3 regions of the Ideonella sp. sgz306126 genome follow, and region 2 is predicted to be linked to each of the others. Evidence: predicted binding sites of a transcription regulator. Region 2 holds the regulator's gene; each other region holds the start of a gene.
What was found. The regulator sigma-54, encoded in region 2, starts transcription at its own class of promoters, with help from an activator protein. The targets are predictions, from matches to a motif close to TGGCANGNAANCTGCTTT.
Positions count from the first base shown of each region.

Region 1: AC0N04_RS16010 (PQQ-dependent methanol/ethanol family dehydrogenase) is a predicted target of sigma-54. The motif match lies at 3,476-3,493, and genes of this name have one in related genera.
Region 3: AC0N04_RS03030 (TorF family putative porin) is a predicted target of sigma-54. The motif match lies at 6,097-6,114, and genes of this name have one in related genera.

Region 1 is NZ_JBVYWP010000005.1:194,297-201,833, reverse strand. It holds gene AC0N04_RS16030 (ABC transporter substrate-binding protein) at 1-355, opposite strand, end outside; gene AC0N04_RS16025 (ATP-binding cassette domain-containing protein) at 346-1,095, opposite strand; gene AC0N04_RS16020 (ABC transporter permease) at 1,092-1,817, opposite strand; gene moeA (molybdopterin molybdotransferase MoeA) at 2,018-3,289, shown strand; gene AC0N04_RS16010 (PQQ-dependent methanol/ethanol family dehydrogenase) at 3,570-5,309, shown strand; gene AC0N04_RS16005 (tripartite tricarboxylate transporter substrate binding protein) at 5,419-6,414, opposite strand; gene AC0N04_RS16000 (hypothetical protein) at 6,411-7,118, opposite strand; gene AC0N04_RS15995 (hypothetical protein) at 7,115-7,537, opposite strand, start outside.
Region 2 is NZ_JBVYWP010000002.1:531,175-538,711, forward strand. It holds gene AC0N04_RS06925 (YybH family protein) at 1-242, shown strand, start outside; gene AC0N04_RS06930 (dihydrofolate reductase family protein) at 338-982, shown strand; gene AC0N04_RS06935 (cytochrome c biogenesis CcdA family protein) at 1,044-1,769, opposite strand; gene AC0N04_RS06940 (thioredoxin family protein) at 1,795-2,199, opposite strand; gene AC0N04_RS06945 (DsbA family oxidoreductase) at 2,325-2,972, shown strand; gene AC0N04_RS06950 (THUMP domain-containing class I SAM-dependent RNA methyltransferase) at 2,985-4,289, opposite strand; gene AC0N04_RS06955 (RNA polymerase factor sigma-54) at 4,286-5,794, opposite strand; gene lptB (LPS export ABC transporter ATP-binding protein) at 5,888-6,670, opposite strand; gene lptA (lipopolysaccharide transport periplasmic protein LptA) at 6,667-7,278, opposite strand; gene AC0N04_RS06970 (SPOR domain-containing protein) at 7,400-7,537, opposite strand, start outside.
Region 3 is NZ_JBVYWP010000001.1:658,823-666,359, reverse strand. It holds gene AC0N04_RS03050 (potassium transporter Kup) at 1-1,802, opposite strand, end outside; gene gshA (glutamate--cysteine ligase) at 1,845-3,140, opposite strand; gene AC0N04_RS03040 (ammonium transporter) at 3,353-4,900, opposite strand; gene AC0N04_RS03035 (P-II family nitrogen regulator) at 4,934-5,272, opposite strand; gene AC0N04_RS03030 (TorF family putative porin) at 5,298-6,044, opposite strand; gene AC0N04_RS03025 (YifB family Mg chelatase-like AAA ATPase) at 6,332-7,537, shown strand, end outside.

The DNA.
Region 1 (7,537 bases), on a different contig from region 2:
GGCCGACCAGCACGAAGTCGTTGTACATCACGTTCTGGCGCTTGACGCTGTAGCCCTGCGCGACGAATTTCTCCTCCGCCTTGGTGTCGTGCACGAACAGCACGTCGGCATCGCCGCGGCGGCCGATGTCCAGCGCCTGGCCGGTGCCCACGGCCACCACGTGGATGTCGACGCCGGTGGCCTTCTTGTAGGCCGGCAGCAGGTAGCCGAACAGGCCCGACTGCTCGGTCGACGTGGTCGATGCCATGGTCATGAAGGGGCTGTCCTCGGCGCGGGCCAGCGTGGCGCCGCACAGGCCCGCCGCCAACAGCAGGGCGGTGACGAGGCGGCGGCTGCGGTTCAGGGTCAGATCCATGGCAGTTCTCCTTTGAGGAATTGGGCCGCCTCGGTCGGCAGCACATCGTTGAAAAATCGGTCGACCGGCAGGTCCACCACCAGCCGGCCGGCTTCGAGGTAGACCACCCGGCTGGCCAGGCGCCGGGCCTGGCCCAGGTTGTGGGTGCTCATCACGACGGTGACGCCATCGGCGGCGATCTCGGCGATCAGCGCTTCGACCTCGCGCTTGGCGCTCGGATCCAGGCTGGCGGTGGGCTCGTCGAGGAACAGGATGTCGGGCTGCAGGGCCCAGGCGCGGGCCAGCGCCAGGCGCTGCTGCTGGCCGCCCGACAGCCCGCGCGCGGACCGCTCGGCCTGCGCCGCCAGGCCCACCCGGTGCAAGGCTTCGGTGCAGCGCTCGGCGCGCTCGGAGGCCGGAACCTTGTGCAGCCACAGGCCCAGCCAGACATTGGTCCGCGCCGACAGCCGCAGCAGATACGGGCGCTGGAACAGCATGGCGGCCGTCGCCGGACGGCCCTCGGGCTGCATCGGGCTGGGTTCGCGCCGGCCGGTCTGCAGCGGCAGCAGGCCGTGCAGCAGGCGCAGCAGCGTGGTCTTGCCCGAGCCGTTCGCGCCGACCAGGGCCAGCCGGTCGCCCCGGTTCAGCTGCAGGCTCACGTCGCGCAGCGCGGTGACGCCGCCGAAGCGCACCGTGGCCTGCTGCAGTTGCAGCAGCGGCGCGGCAGGCGGCGCGTCCAGCAAGGCGGTGTCGCGCTTCATGCCACCAGGGCCTCGCGGCGCAGGCCGGGCAGGCTGCTGCGGCCCTGCATCCAGCCGATCAGCGCGTTCATCACGCCCACCACGCCGAGCAGGATCGTGCCGAGCGCCAGCGCCAGCGGCAGATCGCCCTTGGAGGTCTCGAGCGCGATCGCGGTGGTCATCACCCGCGTCGCTCCCAGGATGTTGCCGCCCACGACCATCACCGCGCCGACCTCGGAGACCGCGCGGCCGAACGCGGTCAGCAGCACCGTCAGCACGCCGAAGCGCTCGTGCACCAGCACCAGCAGGGCGCTGGTCAGCGGTCCGGCGCCCATCGAGCGCAGCTGGTCGCCGCCCTCGGCCAGGCCGTCGAGCACCAGGCGGCGGGTCAGCGCCGCGGTGAGCGGCACCACCAGCAAGGTCTGCGCGAAGACCATCGCGGTGGCGCTGAACAGCAGGCCCAGCGACCCCAGCGGCCCGGAGCGCGACAGCAGCAGGTAGACCAGCAGGCCCACCACCACGCTGGGCAGCGCCAGCAAGGTGTTGACGGTCCAGACTGCCAGGCCATGGCCGGGAAAGCGCGCCACCGCCAGCCATGCGCCCAGGCCCAGCCCGATCAGGGCGCCGAACAGCGTCGCCAGGCCGCTGACCCGCAGCGACAGGCCGACGATGCGCAGCAGCTCTGCGTCGGCGCGCAGGATCAGGTGGAAGGCCAGCACCAGGCTGTCGGCGAGCGTGTTCATGCAGTGCGGAAGGGAAGGGAAGCGGGGAAGCGCACCGGGGGTGCGCTCAGGCGCGTCCCGCGGCGGGCGATTCTGTGGCGCGGCGCCCAGTCTGGCGATATGCATGGCGATGCATAGCTATTCCCGGACCCGCCGGCGGGACGGCGCGGCCGGCGCACAATCGCGCCACCTCGGCCTTTGCACGCTTGCGTTTGACGCCCATGCCTGAACTCGGTCCTTCGCCGCTCGCTGCCGGCAACGAACTCTCGGTCGACCAGGCGCGCGCCGCGATCGCCGCTGCGCTGAGCCCGGTGCGGCAGCACGAACGGGTGCCCTTGCTGGCGGCGCTGGGCCGGGTGCTGGCCGACGACGTGGTGTCGCCGATCGACGTGCCCGCGCACGACAACTCGGCGATGGACGGCTACGCGTTCAGCGGTGCCGACCTGGCACCGGACGGCGAGACGGCGCTGCGCGTCGTCGGCAGCACGGTGTTCGCCGGCACGGCGCAGATCGGCGCGATCGGGCCGGGCAGCTGCGTGCGCATCATGACCGGCGCGGTGATGCCGCCGGGCCTGGACACGGTCGTGCCGCAGGAGTTGTGCCGGCTGGACGGCGACCTCGTGCGGGTGGCCCGCGGCGTTCTGCGGCGCGGCGAGAACCGCCGCCACCGCGGCGAGGACCTGGCGCAGGGCCGCGCGGCGCTGACCGCGGGCCGGTGGCTGCGGCCGGCCGACCTGGGCCTGATCGCGTCGCTGGGTCAGGCCGAGGTGAGCGTGCGCCGGCGCCTGCGCGTGGCCTTGTTCTCGACCGGCGACGAGTTGCGGCTGCCGGGCGAGCCGCTGGCACCGGGCTGCATCTACGACAGCAACCGCTACAGCCTGATGGCGGCGCTGACGCGGCTGGGCGTCGAGATCATCGATCTCGGCCGCGTGGCGGATGACCGCGGGGCGCTGGCCGCCACGCTGGACGAGGCGATCGCCCGCGCCGACGTGGTGATGACCAGCGGCGGCGTCAGCGTCGGCGATGCCGATCACACCCGCGAGCTGCTGGCCATGCGGGGCGAGGTGGGGTTCTGGAAGGTGGCGATGCGCCCGGGCCGGCCCTTCGCGTTCGGCCCGTTGCGCGCCGAGGCCGGCCGCAGCGCCTGGCTGTTCGCGCTGCCGGGCAACCCGGTGGCCGCGCTGGTGACCTTCTACGCGCTGGCCCGCGAGGCCTTGCTGAGCCTGGCCGGCGCGCGCGAGCCGGCCTTGCCGCGCCTGCGCGCGCGCAGCGAAGCGGCGATCCGCAAGCGTCCCGGCCGGACCGAGTTCCAGCGCGGCATCGTCACGCCGGCGCCGTCCGGCGGCTGGCAGGTGCGCATCACCGGCGCGCAGGGTGCCGGCATCCTGCGCAGCATGAGCGAGGCCAACGCGCTCGTGGTGCTGGGCCACGAGCAGGGCTCGGTGGCGGCCGGCGACGAGGTCGAGGTCTGGCTGTTCGACGGCCTGGCGTGACCGGCGAGGGCCGCGACGCGCGGGCGCGGCGGCGCAGGGTTTGATCGGGCCGGTTGTTCCAGAAGCGCGCGCCGGCGCCGGCCTGTCGCGAGACCAGGCCCGGATGCGCTGCCGCGAGTGCTCAAGCCTGTGACAGACCTTGCGGGTTAGCCCTTGAGTTTTGCGCTGCGGTGGAAACGCCGCACCTGGCACGCTAGTTGCCGTTAGTGGCCTCCGGACCGTCGGCCGATCGGGTCGATGTGACACCTGTGCCCCCTCACTAGGAAGAAGGAGACAACCCATGCGCATGAAATTGCTCACCCTGATGGTGACCCTCGGCGTGTCGTCGATGGCCGCCCAGGCCGTGGTGACCGACCAGATGATCGCCAACGACGCCAAGTCGACGAACGACGTGTTGACCTGGGGGATGGGAACCCAGGGTCAACGCTATTCCCCGCTCAAGCAGATCAACCCCAGCACCATCGGCCACCTGGTGCCGGCCTGGTCGTTCTCGTTCGGCGGCGAGAAGCAGCGCGGCCAGGAATCACAGCCGCTGGTGCACAACGGCAAGATGTTCGTCACCGCCTCGTATTCGCGCATCTACGCGCTGGATCTGGCGACCGGCAAGAAGCTGTGGAAGTACGAGCAGCGCCTGCCCGACGGCATCATGCCCTGCTGCGACGTGATCAACCGCGGCGCCGCGCTGTACGACAACCTGGTGATCTTCGCCACGCTGGACGCCCAACTGGTGGCGCTGAACCAGGACACCGGCGACGTGGTCTGGAAGGAAAAGATCGACGACTACAACGCCGGGTACTCGGCGTCCGCCGCGCCGCTGATCGCCGAAGGCCTGCTGCTGACCGGGGTGTCCGGCGGCGAGTTCGGCATCTCGGGCCGGGTCGAGGCCCGCAACCCGCGTACCGGCGCGCTGGTGTGGACCCGTCCGACCGTCGAAGGCCAGATGGGCTACCGCTACGACGACAAGGGCAACAAGATCGAGAACGGCATCTCCGGCACCCCCGGCCAGACCTGGCCGGGCGACATGTGGAAGACCGGCGGCGCCGCCACCTGGCTGGGCGGCACCTACAACGCCAAGACCGGCCTGGCCTACTTCGGCACCGGCAATCCAGCGCCGTGGAACAGCCACCTGCGCCCCGGCGACAACCTGTTCTCGTGCTCGACCGTGGCGATCGACGTCAAGACCGGCAAGATCGTCTGGCACTACCAGGGCACGCCCAACGACGGCTGGGACTTCGACGGCGTCAACGAGTTCATCACCTACGACGACGGCGGCAAGATCCTCGGCGGCAAGGCCGACCGCAACGGCTTCTTCTACGTCATCGACGCCAAGAACGGTCACCTGGAGAACGCGTTCCCCTTCGTCAAGAAGATCACCTGGGCTTCGGGCATCGACTTGAAGACCGGCCGGCCGAACTTCATTCCCGAAAGCCGTCCGGGCGATCCGACCGCCTCGGCCGACGGCAAGAAGGGCAAGGAGATCTTCAACGCACCTTCGTTCCTCGGCGGCAAGAACCAGATGCCGATGGCCTACTCGCCCGACACCAAGCTGTTCTACGTGCCGGCCAACGAATGGGGCATGGAGATCTGGAACGAGCCGGTGACCTACAAGAAGGGCGCGGCCTACCTGGGCGCCGGCTTCACGATCAAGACGCTGAACGACGATTACATCGGCGCGATGCGCGCGATCGATCCGAAGACCGGCAAGATCGTCTGGGAAGACAAGAACTTCGCGCCCTTGTGGGGCGGCGTTCTGACCACCGGCGGCAACCTGGTGTTCTGGGGCACGCCGGAGGGCTACCTGCAGGCAGCCGATGCCAAGACCGGCAAGATCGTCTGGAAGTTCCAGACCGGTTCGGGCGTGGTCGCGCCTCCGATCACCTGGGAGGACAAGGGCGAACAGTACGTCGCCGTGGTTTCGGGCTGGGGCGGCGCGGTGCCGCTGTGGGGCGGCGAGGTGGCCAAGCGCGTGAGCTTCCTGGAGCAGGGCGGCTCGGTCTGGGTCTTCAAGCTGCTGAAGTGATCTGACGCGGCATGCGCTGCCCGGCCGGGCAGCATGCTGAAAGGGCCCCGCACGCGGGGCCTTTTTTTCGTCTCGCTCCCGCGTCGCGGCCGGGTTGCGCCGCGCCGGATCAGTCGGGTTTGCGCGCCAGGCCGAGCCGCGCGGTGGCACGCTGCTCGGCGGCGTAGGCCTCGCGCATCGACTGGCCGTAGTCGGCCGAGTTCAGGTAGGCCAGTTCCTGGTCGTACTTGGCCAGGGCCGCGATGTGGGCCGGGTCGAACATCGCGGTCTTGAAGGCGTCGTGCAGCTTCTGCACCACCGCGGGCGCCATGCCGGCGGGGCCGGCCAGGCCGTAGGGGGAATTGGCGACGATGCCCAGCCCCAGCTCCTTGAGCGTCGGCACCGTCGGCCAGCGCTTGGTGCGGGTCGCGCCGAAGGTGGCCAGCAGCCGCAGGCGGCCGCCGTCGACGAAGGGCGCGAAGCCGTTCGAGTTCACGCCCACCATCACCTGGCCCGAGGCCACCGCCAGCATCTGCTCGGCCGTGCCTTTGTAAGGCACGTGGATGTAGCGCAGGCCGCGCGAGTGCATCAGCTCGTCCATCACCAGGTGGGGCGTGGTGCCCACGCCGTTGGTGGAGACCGTCATCTCGCCGGGGTGGGCCTTGGCCCAGGCGAACAGGTCGTCGACGCTGCGGAACGGGCTGGCGGCGGGCACGACGATGCCGAAGGTCACGCCGCTGATCTGGATGATCGGCGTGGTGTCGCGGATCGGATCCCACAGCACCTTCTGGATCCAGGGCGCGCGGAACACCGTCTGCGGCATCTGGCCGATCGTGTAGCCGTCCGGCGCCGCCGACTGCAACACCGGCATCACCAGCGTGCCGCCGGCGCCGGCGCGGTTCTCGATCGCGATCTTCTGGCCGAGCTGCTTGCCGGCCAGATCGGCCAGCAGTCGCAAGGTCAGGTCGGTGGCGCCGCCCGCAGGCCAGGGCACCCAGAGCGAGATCGTCCGGTTCGGGAACGGAGCGTCGCCTTGGGCTCGGGCGCGGCGGCCGGTGGCCAGCAGGCCGGTGCCGAGCGCGGCCAGGCCGTGCAGCCAGCGGCGGCGGGACAGGGGGGAGGTCATTCCCATTCGGTCAACTCCATGGTCAGGTCACCTCCGCTGAGGAAGGTGGAATGGGCCGGCTCGTGTCGTTCGAGCCGGGTCAGGCCCACGCCGGGGCAGTACCACTCCAGCGTGGTCAGCGGCAGGTCGGTCCAGCCGACCACCGGGTCGGCGAACAGCTTCAGGACGGCGCTGCCCTGGACGCGCACGCAGCCCCGGAACGAGCCGGCGCGCGTGGCCAGGGTCTGGTTGAGCGCGGCGATCGTGTAGGTCATCGGAATCGACGGGTGGCTGTAGCGCAGCTCGGGCGGGAACTCCTGGCGCCGCCGCAGCAGGTAGGCGGTGGTGCTGGCCTGCCAGGTGGTGCCCACCACGAGCGGCAGCTTCAGCACGTAGCGCACCGGCTTGTCCAGCTTGGGCTCCGGATCCAGGTCGCTCTTGCTGGCGACGCGGTAGATGCCGGTGTCGTCGCTGCGCAGCCAGTAGTCCACGCCGGCATCGTCGCGGCGCAGGTAGACCGAGCCGCCGTCCAGGCGCTCGCTGCCCAGCGAGGTGATCACCTGGGTCTCGTGCTGGACGAGGTTGTTGTCGTCGGTCGTGGTGGTGTCGTAGACCCAGCGGTGGCCGCGCTCCAGCGGGAACAGCGCGGCCGTGGGCGGCGGCGAGCACGCCCCCAGCAGGCCCGCCGACGCGAGCCCCAGCAACCAGAGGCTGGTGCGCGTCATTTTTCGGGCAGCCTCGGAATGGGCAGGTCGCGCACCTTGATCTCCTGCTCGTCGTTGCCGGGCATCAGCCACGCCAGGCCGCCGCGCTTGCCGCGCATCGGCTTGGCCGTTCCCATCTGGCTCACGCCTTCGCGGGCCTTCTTCATCGCCTCGCTGAGCACCGAGTGCAAGTCCTTGCTGTAGGGCAGCCGATAGGCGCGGGGCTGGGTCACCGGCTTGCCGTCCTCGATCGCGTTGACCCAGATATACAAGGCGCCGGAGGACTTGGCGCTGGGCTCGTCGAACACCGCGGCCAGCAGCACGAAGCGCTCGGGCAGCGGATCGGCGGCGGGCCAGCCGGACAGGTCGTGCGCCATGTCGTGGACCCAGAAATAGAACACCGCCACGAAGGCCACCAGCGCGGCCTTGAGCCAGGCCGG
Region 2 (7,537 bases):
CCACCCACTTCTCGGCCGCGCACCAACAGGTTCGGATACGTTGCATCAGCGAGTTGGAAAACGTCGTGGTGGCCGGCGACGTCGCCTACACCTGGAGCCGGGATGCGTTGGTCGTGACCCCGCGCGCCGCTGGAAAATCGACGCAACTCGCCGGGCACCGCATGACGGTCTACCGAAAGCAAGCGGACGGCCGCTGGCGTCTGGCCCGCGATGCCCATACGCTGTCGCTGGTGGCAAGGTGAGATCATGGGTCGCCCGACAGTCGCTCAGGACGGATGCGCTGAGGACAGCGCGCCGCTTGGCCGGGTTGTCGGGCAGTCAAGGAAGTGAGGCGAACATGTCCCGCGTGCGAGTTGAAAGCTTCTCGATTTCGATCGATGGATTTGGCGCCGGGCCCGATCAAAGCCTGGACAACCCGCTCGGGGTGGGGGGCGCGGGCCTGCATCGATGGGCGTTCACGACGGACACGTTCCAGAAGATGCACGGTGGCGCGTCGGGCGCCAAGAACGTCGATGACCGGTTTGCAGCCAGAGGTTTTCAGAACATCGGTGCCTGGATCCTGGGCCGCAACATGTTCGGCCCGGTTCGCGGGCCGTGGCCGGACGACCACTGGAAGGGCTGGTGGGGAGACAACCCGCCCTATCACGTCCCGGTGTTCGTGCTGACGCACCACCCGCGCGCCTCCATCACGATGGAAGGCGCCACCACCTTCCATTTCGTGACGGGGGGCATTCATGAGGCACTGGAGAAGGCGCAGCAGGCGGCCGTCGGCCAGGACATCCGGGTGGGCGGCGGCGTGAGCACGGTGCGGCAGTACCTGCTCGCCGGCCTGATCGATGAGTTGCACATCGCCATCTCGCCCGTGCTCCTGGGCTCGGGTGAGAGTCTGCTGGGCGGCATCGACCTGGTGGCGCTGGGCTACCGGTGCGTCGAGCACGTGCCGTCCGAGCACGCCACGCACGTGGTCCTGAAGAAGGGCTGAGCCGACGGCGCCGTCTTCGGGCGACCCGGATCGCGCCGGGCCAGGGCCGCGGCGCACGGGTTCAGAACTTCGTGCTCCACAGCAGCCAGGCGTCGGGCAGGTGGTTGTTGACGACGGTTTCCAGCACGTGGTCGGCGCCGGTCAGGATGGCCAGCCCCATCAGCAGCATCAGCGTGGCGAAGCCGCGCCGAAGCAGGTCGGCGTGGTCCAGCACCCAGCTGCGGGCGCGGCCGAAGCCGGCGCGGCTGGCGTAGGCCGCCAGCACCAGCGGCGTCGCGGCACCGGTGCCGAACAAGGCCAGCAGCAGCGTGCCGCGCGCCGCGCCGCCCTGGCTGGCGACCAGGGTCAGCGCCGAGCCCAGCAGCGGGCCCGAGCAGGGGCTCCAAACCAGGCCCAGCAAGGCGCCCAGGCCGAACGCGCTCCACAGCGAGCCGGGGTTCAGGCCGGCGGCGGCGCGGTCGGCCCGGCTGGCCAGCGGCGTCATCCAGGCGGTGAACCGCGCGTTGAGCGCCGGGATCCACATCACCAGGCCGAACGCCACCATCAGCCCCGCGCCTGCGCTGCGCACCCGCGCCGGGTCCAGGCCGATCGCATCGCCGGCCACGCCCACCAGCAGGCCCAGCAGCGCGAACGCAGCGGCCATGCCGGCACCCATCGCCAGCGGCGCGGCGCGGTGGCGCTGCAGCGCGCTGCCCAGCACCAGCGGCAGCAGCGGGAAGACGCAGGGGCTGAGGGTGGTCAGCGCGCCGGCCAGCAGGCTCAGGCCGGCTTCGGGAACCGTGGTCATCGCGAGGGACTCTTCGGCAAGCGGTTCAGAGGGCGGACTGCAGCACCATCGTCAGCGCCTCGGGCTGGGTCTCGCCGACGATGCGCTCCGTCTCCCGGGTGCCCTTGAAGACGATCACGGTCGACTGCTGGTGGACCTTCATCTGCTTCTTCAGCGCGAGTTCGGTGTCGTAGTCCACCACCAGCACCTGGACCGCGGGCGACTTCGGGTCGGCCGCCATCGCCTGGAAGACCTTGTCCTGGGCGCGGCAGACCGGGCACCAGCTGGCGTGAAAGTGCAGCGCGACCGCGGCACCGGCCTGCTGCGCCTTGGCGAAGGCGGCAGCGCTGTAGGGCGCCAGCGTCAGCGCCTGGGCCCAGCCCGAGGCCAGCATCAGGGTGGTGGCCAGCAGCAGCGGGACGCTGCGGCGGCGGACAGGGGCGAGGGTCATGGCGGTCTCCGGAGGAAGAAAGGGGGAGCGAAGGGCGGGATGGTCGCACTGCTGGGCAGTGGTCGTCGGCCGAGGGGGTTTCCTTACAGGCCACGCCTGTTGTCGAACCGACGCAGAATCGCGCCATGAAAATCTCCTTTGTTTCGGATGTGGTGTGCCCCTGGTGCGCCATCGGACTGGCCTCGCTGGAAACGGCGCTGGAGCGCCTGGGCGGCGAGCTGGGGCCGGTCACGCTGCAGTTCGAGCCCTTCGAGCTGAACCCGCAGATGCCGCCCGAGGGCGAGGACATGCTGGAGCACATCACGCGCAAGTACGGCGTGGACGAGGCCCAGGTCCGCGCCAACCAGGCCCAGATCAGCCAGCGCGCCGCCGCGGTCGGTTTCGACATGCGCATCGAGCGCCGCCGTCGGGTCTGGAACACCTTCGATGCCCACCGCCTGCTGCACTGGGCCGGCACGCTGGGCGCGGCGCCGCAGCGGGCGCTGAAGAAGGCCTTGCTGGGGGCCTACTTCACCGACGGCGACAACGTGAGCGCGCGCGACGTGCTGCTGCGCGCGGTGGCCACGGCCGGGCTGGACGCCGCGGCGGCGGCCGAGGTGCTGGACGGCGGCCGCTACGCCGCCGAGGTGCGGGCCGACGAGGCGCGCTGGCAGCAGGCAGGCATCCACTCGGTGCCGTCCATCATCATCAACGACCGGCACCTGATCTCGGGCGGCCAGCCGCCCGAGGTGTTCGAGCAGGCGCTGCGGCAGATCGCCGCCGAGGCGGCCTGAACGTCGCGCCGCTCAGGGCGGCGTCGCGTCCTTGCGCATCGAGCCGCTGACCAGGTCGAAGCGGAACATCCGGCACTCGATCGGGCCGTTCCACATCGGCACGCGCCGGCTCTCCTTGAGCCGCATCAGCGTCGGCAGCTTGGGCTCGGGCGTCAGCACCCAGGCTGTCCAGCCGGCGTAGCCCTTCTTCCAGTGGGCGGCCAGGCGGGCGTAGAACTCGCCCGCGTCGGCCGCGCCTTCGAATTTCTCGCCGGTGCTGTCGCGCTCGGCGAAGCGGTTCGAGCCCTGCCCCTTGGGCGCGATGCGCTCGCCGTAGGGCGGGTTCATCAGGATCGTGCCGTGCGCCGCAGGCGCCGGGCGCTGCAGCGCGTCGGCGGTCTTGAACTCGATGGCCTGGAGCACCCCGGCGCGCTCGGCGTTGCGGGTGGCGAAGTCGGTCATGCGAAAGCTCACGTCGCCGGCCCAGATCGGTACCGCCGGCGCGTGGACGGCGGCCTCGGCCTGTTGCTTCATCTCGCGCCAGGCTGCCTGGTGCTCGCGGAACGGCAGCAGGCGCTCGAACGCGAAGCGGCGCTGCAGCCCGGGCGCGATGCCGCAGGCGATCTGCGCGGCCTCGATCGCGATCGTGCCGGCGCCGCAGCAGGGGTCGAGCAGACCGCCGTCCTGCTCGCGGCCCTGCCAGCCGGCGGCCGCCAGCATCGCCGCGGCCAGGGTCTCCTTGAGCGGCGCCTCGCCCTTGACCTCGCGCCAGCCGCGCTTGAACAAGGCCTCGCCGGACAAGTCGATGCTGAGCGACGCATGGTCGGGACCGAGGTGCAGCGCCAGCGCCAGATCGGGGGAGCGGGTGTCGACGCTGGGCCGCTCGCCGGTGGCGTCGCGCATCACGTCGCAGACCGCGTCCTTGATGCGCAGCGCGGCGAAGTTCAGGCTTTGCAACGGGCAGCGCCAGGCCGAGGTGTCGACGCGCAGCGTGTGGCGCGGGGTGATCCAGTCGTCCCAGCGCACGTGGCACGCCAGGTCGTAGAGGTCGTGCTCGTCGCGGTACGGACCGTCCACGACCTGCCACAGCACGCGCTGCGCCAGCCGGCTGCCGAGGTTGAGCCGCATCGCGTCGGCCAGGCTGCCGCTGACGTAGACGCCGCCGCGGCCGGCCTCGATCGGCGTGCCGGCGGGCAGCAGGCGGGTGCATTCCTCCAGCAGCCAGGGTTCGACCCCGGCGGCGCAGGGCAGGAACAGCGTGCCGGTGGTGACCGACGAGCGCGCCGCGCGCTCGCGCTGGACACGGCGCGGCGTGGCGCCGGGCGGAGCGGGATTCATAGGGCCTTGCGCAGGTTGGCGGGCGCGATCTTGAGCGCCTCGCGGTATTTGGCCACCGTGCGGCGCGCGACCTGGATGCCCTGCTCTTCGAGCATCTCGGCGATCTGGCTGTCGGACAGCGGCTTGGCGATGTTCTCGGCCGCGACGAACTGCTTGATCAGCGCGCGCACCGCCGTGCTCGACGCATTGCCGCCGGCATCGGTGTTGAGCGACGAGCCGAAGAAGTACTTCAGCTCGAAGGTGCCGTAGGGCGTGGCCATGTACTTGGCGGTGGTCACGCGCGAGATGGTGGATTCGTGCAGCCCGAGTTCGTCGGCGATCTCGCGCAGCACCAGCGGCTTCATCGCGATCTCGCCGTGGCTGAAGAAGGCCTTCTGCCGCTCGACGATGGCCTGCGAGACGCGCTGGATGGTCTCGAAGCGCTGCTGGATGTTGCGGATGAACCAGCGCGCTTCCTGCAGCCGCGCCGACAGGCTGCCGCCGCCGCGCTGGCCGCGGATCGCCTGCGCGTACAGGTCGGAGACGCGCAGCTTGGGCATCACGTCGGGGTTCAGCGTGACCTTCCAGTTGCGGCCCGATTTCACGACGATCACGTCGGGCACGACGATCAGGCTCTCGGCCTTGGCGAACGGCCGCCCCGGCTTGGGCTCGCAGGCGACGATCATCGCCTGCGCCGCCTTGACGGTGGCCTCGTCGCTGGCGGTGGCGGCGGCCAGCTTGCGCAGGTCGCGCCGGGCCAGCAGATCCAGGTGGCCGCGGCAGATCGCCATCGCGCAGTCGCGCTCCGGGCCGGCCGGGCGCAGGCGCAGCTGCAGGCACAGGCAGTCGCCCAGGTTCAGCGCCCCGACGCCGGCGGGCTCCAGGCTTTGCAGCCACTTCAGGCCGCAGCGCAGCTGGTCGGACAGCTCGTCGCGGGCCTCTTCGCCGTGGAGGTCCAGCGCATCGGCCACCCGCGCGACGATGTCTTCGAGCGTGCCGTCGAGGTAGCCGTCGTCGTTCAGCGACTCGATCAGCACGTGCACCGCCGCGGCGTCCTGCGGCGACAGGCGCATGCCCGAGAGCTGCTGGCGCAGGTGGTCCTGCAGGCTGGGCCCGTTGCCGGCGCGCTCCTGGGGCTCGAAGTCGTCGTCGCCGCTGCCTGCGCCGGCCGAGGGGGTTTCGCGGATGCCGTCGAAGTCGTCCCGTTCGGTGCCGTTCTCCCAGTCGTCGCGGGCGGTCGTGCCGAACTCCGCGCTGTCCATGCCGGTGCTCTCGTCACCGCCTTCGCCGACCGCGCTGCCCGGGGCGTCGGCCTCTTCGCGGGTGCTGGCGCTGCTGCGGTCGAGCGCGCCGAACTCGAAGGGCGTGGCGTCCTCCTCGGGTTCCAGGAAGGGGTTTTGTTCGAGCATCTGCTCGACTTCCTGGTGCAGCTCCAGCGTCGACAGCTGCAGCAGCCGGATCGATTGCTGCAGCTGCGGCGTCAGCGCCAGATGCTGGGAGAGGCGGACTTGGAGGGTCGGTTTCATCGCGCGGGCGCCACGGCGCAGGGCCGCTCCCAGGCAAGGCGCCCGCCGCGTCGCGGGCTGGAGACATCGAGGATGGACCGGGGGGCTGACATGTCACATCCGGAAGTGTTCGCCGAGGTAGACCCGGCGCACGTCCGGGTTCTCGACGATGTGCGCGGGCGTGCCTTCGGCCAGCACGTCGCCCTCGCTGATGATGTAGGCGCGGTCGCAGATGCCCAGCGTCTCGCGCACGTTGTGGTCGGTGATCAGCACGCCGATGCCGCGCTGCTTCAGGAAGCCGATGATGCGCTGGATCTCGATCACGGCGATCGGATCGACCCCGGCGAAGGGCTCGTCGAGCAGGATGAAGCGAGGCTGGGTGGCCAGCGCACGGGCGATCTCGACGCGGCGCCGTTCGCCGCCCGACAGCGCCGGCGCCGGTGAGTCGCGCAGGCCGGTCAGGCTCAGGTCGTGCAGCAGGCCGTCCAGCAGGCGCGTGATCTCGGCCTCCGGCAGCGACTTTCCGTCGGGTCCATAGCGCAGTTCCAGCACGGCGCGGATGTTTTCCTCGACCGTCAGCTTGCGGAAGATCGAGGCTTCCTGCGGCAGGTACGACAGGCCCAGGCGGGAGCGCTGGTGGATCGGCATGCGGTGCACCGGCACGCCATCGATGTGGATCTCACCGGCGTCGCAGCGCACCAGGCCCACCACCATGTAGAAGGTGGTCGTCTTGCCGGCCCCGTTGGGGCCCAGCAGCCCGACCACCTCGCCGGCGCCGACCGCCAGGTGCACGTTCTTGACGACCGTGCGTGCACCGTAGGTCTTGCGCAGGCCGCTGGCCTCCAGGCGGCTTTCGCGCCGGGGCGGCGAAACCGGCGCGGTGGCGGCGGGGTTCAACGCCCCGCTCCCGCGCTGGACGCAGGCGTGGGCGGCAGCGGCGCCGAGGCCGGCGCATCGGCCGCGCGCGGGACGAACACCAGCCGAGCCCGGCCGGGGGCCGCGCCCGACGTGGCGGCCGCGCCGCCGTCGAAGGTGATGGTGTCGGTGGGCTGGTCGTAGACGATGCTGGCGGCACGCGCCTCGTCGGCCACCACCCCGGCGCGCAGGACCTGCATCCTGGCGTCGCCGCTGAAGCGGATCCGGTCGTTGGTGCCGTCGTAGTCGACGCGCAAGGCCTGCGCTTCGATCACTTCGTCGACCCGGTCGCGCTTCTGGTGGAAGGTGGCCGGCTGCGCGGCGCTGCCGAGGGCGGTGGCCTGGAAGCGGCCCGGGCTGTCCTCGTGGATCTCGACTTTCTCGGCCCGGATCTGCAGCGTGCCCTGGCTGATCACCACATGGCCCGTCAGCGTGGTGATGCGCCGGGTCAGGTCGACCGTGGCCGCCTTGCTGCCGCCGTCGCTTTCCACCACCATGGGCTGGTTGCGATCGGCTCGCTCCGCCCGCGCCGCCGGGGCGGCGATCAAGGTCAGACCCAGCACGGTGGCGAGCGAAGCGGTGATCTGCATATTTGCGGCATGAAACTTGCATATCATTCTACGTCGACCCGCGCCGCGAATGCTCGGGCCTACCCTGAAAATTCCCGCCTCCGGGGGACTTTCGGGCGCCCCGCAGGCGCCGATGGCGGGCTCAGTGCGTGCGTTCGACCCGCACCAGCACCGCGTCGGCGCCGTCGGCCTTGAGCCGCTCCTGCTGCGCCAGGGCCTCGTCCTTGCTCGCGAACGGCCCCAGGCGCACCCGGTGCACGGTGTGGCCGCCCTGCTCGCG
Region 3 (7,537 bases), on a different contig from region 2:
GCCATGCCGTGGCCGATCGTCGGGATCACCGTGTCGCGCGACAGGAAGTAGCTGGTGTCCATGTCGTCGAGCGGCACGCCGCGGCCTTCGAGCAGCTTGAGCGCTTCAGGCACGTCCGGGTCGTTCTTGAAGCCGAAATGCAGGCTGACCTGCCAGCAGTCGTGGCCCAGCGGCCGCATGGTCAGGCGCTTGTCGAAGCCGATCCAGGGAACCTCGTGGTGCTTGACGGTGACGAACAGGTTGTGTTCGTGCAGCACCTTGTTGTGCTTGAGGTTGTGCATCAAGGCGTTGGGGGTCAGGTCCTCGTCGGCCACCAGGAACACCGCCGTGCCCGGCACCCGCACTGGCGGGCTGACGAACACCGCCTTCAGGAAGCTGTCCAGCGCGATCGCTTCGTCGCGCACCCGGTGGCGCATCAGCGCGCGGCCTTGCTGCCAGGTCAGCATCAGCAGGAACATGCCGCTGCCTATCATCAGCGGGAACCAGCCGCCGGCGATCAGCTTGAGCAGGTTGGACAGGAAGAAGGTCACGTCGACGACGAAGAAGAAGCCGGTGGCCAGCGCGGTCAGCACCAGCGGGTATTTCCAGCCGTAGCGCAGCACAAAGAAGGTCATCACCGTGGTGATCGACATGTCCAGCGTCACCGCGATGCCGTAGGCCGACGCGAGGTTCGACGAGCTCTTGAACAGCGCCACCGCCAGCACGATGAAGACGAACAGGCCCCAGTTGATGAAGGGCACGTAGATCTGTCCGGTGTCCTTGACCGAGGTGTGCTTGATCGCCATGCGCGGCAGGATGCCCAGCTGGATGGCCTGCTTGGTGACCGAGAAGGCGGCCGAGATCAAGGCCTGCGAGGCGATCACCGTGGCCGCGGTGGCCAGGAACACCAGCGGCAGCTGCGACCAGGCGGGCGCCATCATGAAGAAGGGGTTGTCGATCGCCTCCGGGTGGGCCAGCAGCATCGCACCCTGGCCGAAGTAGTTCACCACCAGGGCCGGCATCACCAGGCCGAACCAGGCGATGCGGATCGGCCGCCGGCCGAAATGCCCCATGTCGGCATAGAGCGCCTCGCCGCCGGTCACGCACAGCACCACCGCGCCCAGCGCGACGAAGGCCACCAGCGGCTGGGCCCACACAAACGAGGCCGCATAGGCCGGGTTCATCGCCACCAGCACGGCGGGATTGCGCACGATGTACGGGGCCCCCAGCGCGGCCAGCACGAAGAACCACACCAGCGTGATGGGGCCGAAGAACTTGCCGATGCCGCCGGTGCCCAGGCGCTGCACCGCGAACAGGCACGCCAGCACGACCAGGGTGATCGGGATCACCACTTCCTGCAGCGCCGGCGCGGCCACTTCCAGCCCCTCGACGGCCGAAAGCACCGAGATCGCCGGCGTGATCACGCCGTCGCCATAGAAGACGGCGGTGCCGAACAGGCCCACCACCATCAGCACGCGGTGCAGCGTCACCCGGTCGCGCACGGCCGTGGTGGCGAGGGCCAGCATCGCGATCAGGCCGCCCTCGCCGTTGTTGTCGGCGCGCAGGATCAGCGACACGTACTTCAGCGAGACGATCACCGTCATCGTCCAGAAGATCAGGCTCAGCACGCCCAGCACGTTGGCGTGGCTCATCGGCACATGGCCGGCGTGGAACACCTCCTTGAGCGCGTAGAGCGGGCTGGTCCCGATGTCGCCATAGACGACGCCCAGGGCGGCCAGCGTCAGGCCGGCCAGCGCCGATGGGGATCGGGAGGGTTTATGAGAAGCGCTCAAGATGCAGGGGGCAGGCTTCGATGACGCCATGCGAGACGCCCGGGGCGGCGCCTGGCATGGCGGGGGCGGGTGTCAGTCGTACACCTCGGCGTTGGGGTCGGTGGCTTCGAGCTCGTAGGACGCGGCCAGCATCGCCAGCCGGCCGATCACCCCGTACATGTAGAAGCGGTTCGGTGCGCTGGCACCGGGGCGGGTGCCCAGGCGGGGGAGCAGGTGGCTCTCCTCGAAGGCCAGCGGCACGAAGGCGGCACCGGGTGCGTTCAGGTTCTCGTCGATGCCGCGGTCGGCATGGATGCGGTAGAAACCGCCGACCACGTAGCGGTCGATCATGTAGACCACCGGCTCGGCCACGGCCTCGTTGACCCGCTCGTAGGTCGGCACGCCTTCCTGGATGATCACCGAGCTGACCTCCTGGCCGTCCTTGACCACCGCCATCTTGTTGCGGGTACGGCGGTTCACCTCGGTGAGTTCCTTGGCGTCGCGCACCGTCATGATGCCCATGCCATAGGTGCCGTTGTCGGCCTTGACGACCACGAACGGCTTTTCGTTGATGCCGTATTCCTTGTGCTTGCGGCGGATCTTGGTCAGCAGCGCATCGACCTGCGTCTGCACGCAGTCCAGGCCGCGGTCGTCCTGCCAGTTCACCTCGCCGCACTGGGCGTACATCGGATTGATCAGCCACGGGTCCATGCCCAGCAGCTTGGCGAACTTCTTCGCCACTTCCTCGTAGGCCCGGAAATGATGGGATTTGCGTCGCACCGCCCAGCCGGCATGCAGCGGCGGCAGCAGGTATTGCTCGTTCAGGTTCTCCAGCACCTTGGGGATGCCGGCGGACAGGTCGTTGTTGAGCAGGATGGTGCAGGGGTCGAAGTTCTTCAGGCCCAGCCGACGCCCCGTGCGCTTGAGCGGCTCCAGCGTCAGCGAGCTGCCATCGGGCAGTTCGAGCACCGTCGGTTCGGTGATGCCCTCGTCCAGCGTGCCCAGGCGCACGTTCAGGCCTGCCTGCCCGAAAATCTGCATCAGCCGCTGCACGTTCATCAGGTAGAACATGTTGCGGGTGTGCTTTTCCGGGATCAGCAGCAGGTTCTTGGCTTCCGGGCAGATCTTCTCGATTGCCGCCATCGCCGCCTGCACCGCCAGCGGCAGCATCTCGGGCGTCAGGTTGTTGAAGCCGCCGGGGAACAGGTTGGTGTCCACCGGCGCGAGCTTGAAGCCGGCGTTGCGGATGTCCACCGAGGTGTAGAACGGCGGCGTGTGCTCCATCCATTCGAGCCGGAACCAGCGTTCGATGGCCGGCATCGATTCCAGGACGCGTTGTTCCAACTCGTTGATCGGGCCGGTGAGCGCAGTAACCAGGTGCGGAACCATGAGAGTGGGCTTGGGAAAGGGAGGACGACCGATTCTGGCAGATCGGGGATCGTTTCCGTGCACCCTGGACGACAGGGGGCGGTCCGCGGTCAAGGGGGCGGAGCTTGGCACGGCCCAACGAAAAAAGGGGACTGCCCTAGGACAGTCCCCAACTCGCTCCGATTGCTCGGTTCGTTGCGGAGCCGGCGCGGGCCGGCTCCCGGTTCATGGCATCACTTGCCGTAGGCGGTTTCGCCGTGCGAGCTGATGTCCAGACCTTCGCGTTCCTCTTCCTCGGTCACCCGCAGGCCGATCACCATATCGACCAGCTTGTAGGCGACGAACGAGACCACGCCCGACCAGACGATGGTCAGCATCACGGCCTTGGCCTGAATCCAGACCTGGGCCGCGATCGAGTAGGCGTCCGGCGTGGTCATGGTCACCGAGACCCAGTCGGCCACCGTGCTCGGGCCGCCGAGGCTGGGCGAGTTGAACACGCCGGTCAGCAGCGCACCCAGGATGCCACCCACGCCATGGACGCCGAAGACGTCCAGCGTGTCGTCCGCACCGATGATCTTCTTCAGACCGGTCACGCCCCACAGGCAGGCGAAGCCGGCGACCAGGCCGATCACCAGCGCCCCGCCGATGCCCACGTTGCCGCAGGCCGGGGTGATGGCGACCAGGCCCGCCACGGCGCCCGAGGCGGCACCCAGCATCGAGGCCTTGCCCTTGTGCAGCGCTTCACCGAGCGACCACGACATCACCGCGGCGGCTGTGGCCAGCAAGGTGTTGAAGAAGGCCAGGGCGGCGACGCCGTTGGCTTCCAGCGCCGAGCCGGCGTTGAAGCCGAACCAGCCCACCCACAGCAGGGCCGAGCCCACCATCGTCAGCGTCAGGCTGTGCGGGGCCATCGATTCCTTGCCATAGCCCACGCGCTTGCCGATCAGGATCGCACCCACCAGGCCCGCGACCGCGGCGTTGATGTGCACCACCGTGCCGCCGGCGAAGTCCAGCGCGCCCATGTTCCACAGGTAGCCGGCCTTGGCGTTCATCGCGTCCACGACGGCCTTGCTGGAGTAGGCGTCCGGGCCTTCCCAGAACCAGACCATGTGGGCGATCGGCGCGTAGCTGAAGGTGAACCACAGCGCCATGAAGGCCAGCACCGCGGAGAACTTCATGCGCTCGGCGAACGAGCCCACGATCAGCGTGCAGGTGATGCCAGCGAAGGTCGCCTGGAACGCGGCGAACACCAGCTCAGGCAGGTAGACGCCCTTGCTGAAGGTCGCACCGTTGGCAAACGTGCCTGCGACGTTGTCCCAGATGCCCTTCATGAACAGCCGGTCGAAGCCGCCGATGAACGGAGCGAACGTGCCACTGCCCTCGGTGAACGCGATGCTGTAGCCGTAGATGGCCCACAGCACGACGATCATCGAGAAGGTGACCATCACCTGCATCAGCACGCTCAGCATGTTCTTGCTGCGCACCAGGCCGCCGTAGAACAGCGCCAGGCCCGGCACGGTCATCATGATGACCAGCAGGGTCGAGACCATCATCCAGGCGGTGTCGCCCTTGTTGGGCACCGGCTGCGAGGCCGCGGCGGCGGCGTCGGATGCCGCCGCCGAGGCGGCGGGGGCCGCTGCCGCCGCGCTGGCGTCAGGTGCCGGCGTGGCGGCCGCCGAGGCGACCGCGACCGGGGCGGAGGCGGCGTCCTGGGCGAACGACGTCCCCGCGAAGCCCAGGACCGCGAGGCCCAGGGCGAGGGAAGCAATCAGCTTTCTCATGGTGTTTTCTGTAGGTTGGTTGCTTGGGGGCGATCAGAGCGCGTCCTTGCCGGTCTCGCCGGTGCGGATGCGAACGACTTGTTCGAGGGCAGAGACGAAGATCTTGCCGTCGCCGATCTTGCCGGTGCGGGCCGAGGCCTCGATGGCTTCGATCACGCGGTCCACCAGCGCGTCGTCGACGGCGGCTTCGATCTTCACCTTGGGCAGGAAGTCGACCACGTACTCCGCGCCGCGGTACAGCTCGGTGTGGCCCTTCTGGCGGCCGAAGCCCTTGACTTCGGTCACCGTGATGCCTTGCACGCCGATGGCGCTCAGGGCCTCACGCACTTCGTCAAGCTTGAACGGCTTGACAATCGCGGTCACCATCTTCATGGCTGTTTCCTTTGCTGAAGGGGGTTCAGAAGCTGTACTTGACGCCGGCGACCAGGGCCGACTTGCCCAGGAACTTGCCGCTCGGGCTGACGTAGAGCGTCTTGTCCGCATCGGTGCCCATCGCGGCCAGGCTCAGCGTCACGCCGTTGCCCAGGTCCTTGCCCAGCGTCAGCGAGTAGTCGGTGTAGCTGAAGCTGCCGTTGTTCTTGACCTGCTGGTGACCGATGTGCGGCGCCAGCGACCAGCCCTTGCCCAGGTCGAAGTTGGCGACGGCCTCGAGGTAGCCGCTGTTCTTGCTGTCGGCGAAGCCGAACAGGTTGGTCACGCTGTCCGAGTACTTGACCGTGAAGACGTTGTAGGTCAGATCGGCGTAGATCTCGGTCGTGTTGGCGCTGGTCGGCAGCTTGTTGTTGACGTAGACATAGCTCAGGAGGCCGGCGTCGAAGGTCAGTCCCTTGGCCACCTCGCCCTTCCAGCCACCGTACAGGTCCCACTCGACGCTGTCGCTGCCGCCCGCGTCCTTGATCCAGTTGATGTTCGACAGCCAGGTGCCCAGGTAGACGCCGTTCGGGCCGGCGTAGTCGATGCCGCCCTGGATGGCCGGGTCCAGGTGGGTCTGCGAGATGCCGCGGTAGCGGTAGTCGGTGACGACGCCGATGTTGTAGGTGATCGGGCTGGCGGCCGGTGCGGCGGCATCGTCGGCAAAGCTCAGGCCCGGCACGGCGGACACGGCCAGCACGGCGGCCATCGAAACGAACGACTTCTTGATCATGGATGCGAACTCCTGGTGCAGGGGGTGGGTGATGAAGGGGATCGCAGTCCCTTTTGCAGCTTCCGTGCCATGCCGTGCGACGCCGGGCCATCCGCCTGTGAGACCGACCGTGGTGGTGCGCCCAGCTCTTCTGAATGCCTTCCGACCGTGCATCGGAGCGGGCATGCACGACCGTGGTGCGCGGTGAGCGGCACTGTTGCAGTGCATGCCCATGCAAGCCCGGGTGGCGGCACAATCCGAGCCAGGAGCCGGCGACGTACCGCGCTCCACAGACAGGGAGGCGTGCCATGTCATTGGCGGTGGTGTCCAGCCGGGCGCTGGACGGATTGAAGGCGCCGGAGGTCCGGGTCGAGGTGCACCTGGCCAACGGCCTGCCCAGCTTTTCGCTGGTCGGCCTGGCCGAGACCGAGGTCAAGGAGGCCCGCGAGCGGGTGCGCGCGGCGCTGGCGCAAAGCGGCTTCGAGTTTCCCCACAACAAACGCGTCACCGTCAACCTGGCGCCTGCCGATCTGCCGAAGGAATCCGGCCGTTTCGACTTGCCGATCGCCATCGGCATCCTGGCTGCGCAAGGGGTGATCGATCCGTCGCGGCTGGCCGGGGTCGAACTGGCGGGCGAGCTGTCGCTGGCGGGCGAACTGCGTCCGGTGCGGGGCGCGCTGGCGCTGGCGCTGGCCGCACGGGCCCAGGCCGCCGCCCGCACGCTGGTGCTTCCCACGGCCAGCGCGGCCGAGGCGGCTCGGGTGCCGGGGCTGGACGTTCGGGCCGCCGCTCACCTGGGCGACGTGGTCGCCAGCCTGCTGCCCGAGGGGGCGACCGCGTTGCCGCGCGCCGAGCCCGCCGCGGTGTCGCCGGCCGCTGCCGGGCCGGATCTCAGCGACGTTCGCGGCCAGGCGGGGGCCCGACGCGCGCTCGAAATCGCCGCGGCGGGCGGGCACAGCCTGCTGCTGATCGGCCCGCCGGGCTCGGGCAAGTCGATGCTGGCGCAGCGGCTGCCGGGCCTATTGCCGCCGATGAGCGACGAAGAGGCGCTGGCCAGCGCGGCGCTGCTCGGCTTGTTGCACGGCGGTTTCGACCCCGCGGCATGGCGGCGCCGACCGGTGCGCAGCCCGCACCACAGTGCGAGCGCGGTGGCGCTGGTCGGCGGCGGTGTGCCTCCGCGACCGGGCGAGATCTCGCTGGCCCATGCCGGCGTGCTGTTTCTCGACGAGCTGCCCGAATTCCAGCGTGCGGCGCTGGAAGCGCTCCGGGAGCCGCTGGAGACGGGCCAGATCACGATCTCGCGGGCCGCGCGGCAAGCCCAGTTTCCGGCGCGCTTCCAGCTCGTGGCGGCCATGAATCCCTGCCCCTGCGGCTGGCTGGGCGCGTTCGCGGCCACCGGTCGCCACTGCCGTTGCACGCCCGACGCGGTGGCCCGCTACCAGGGCCGCCTGTCCGGGCCGCTGCTCGACCGGATCGACATGCAGATCGAGGTGCCGGCTGTCGCGCCGGGAGAG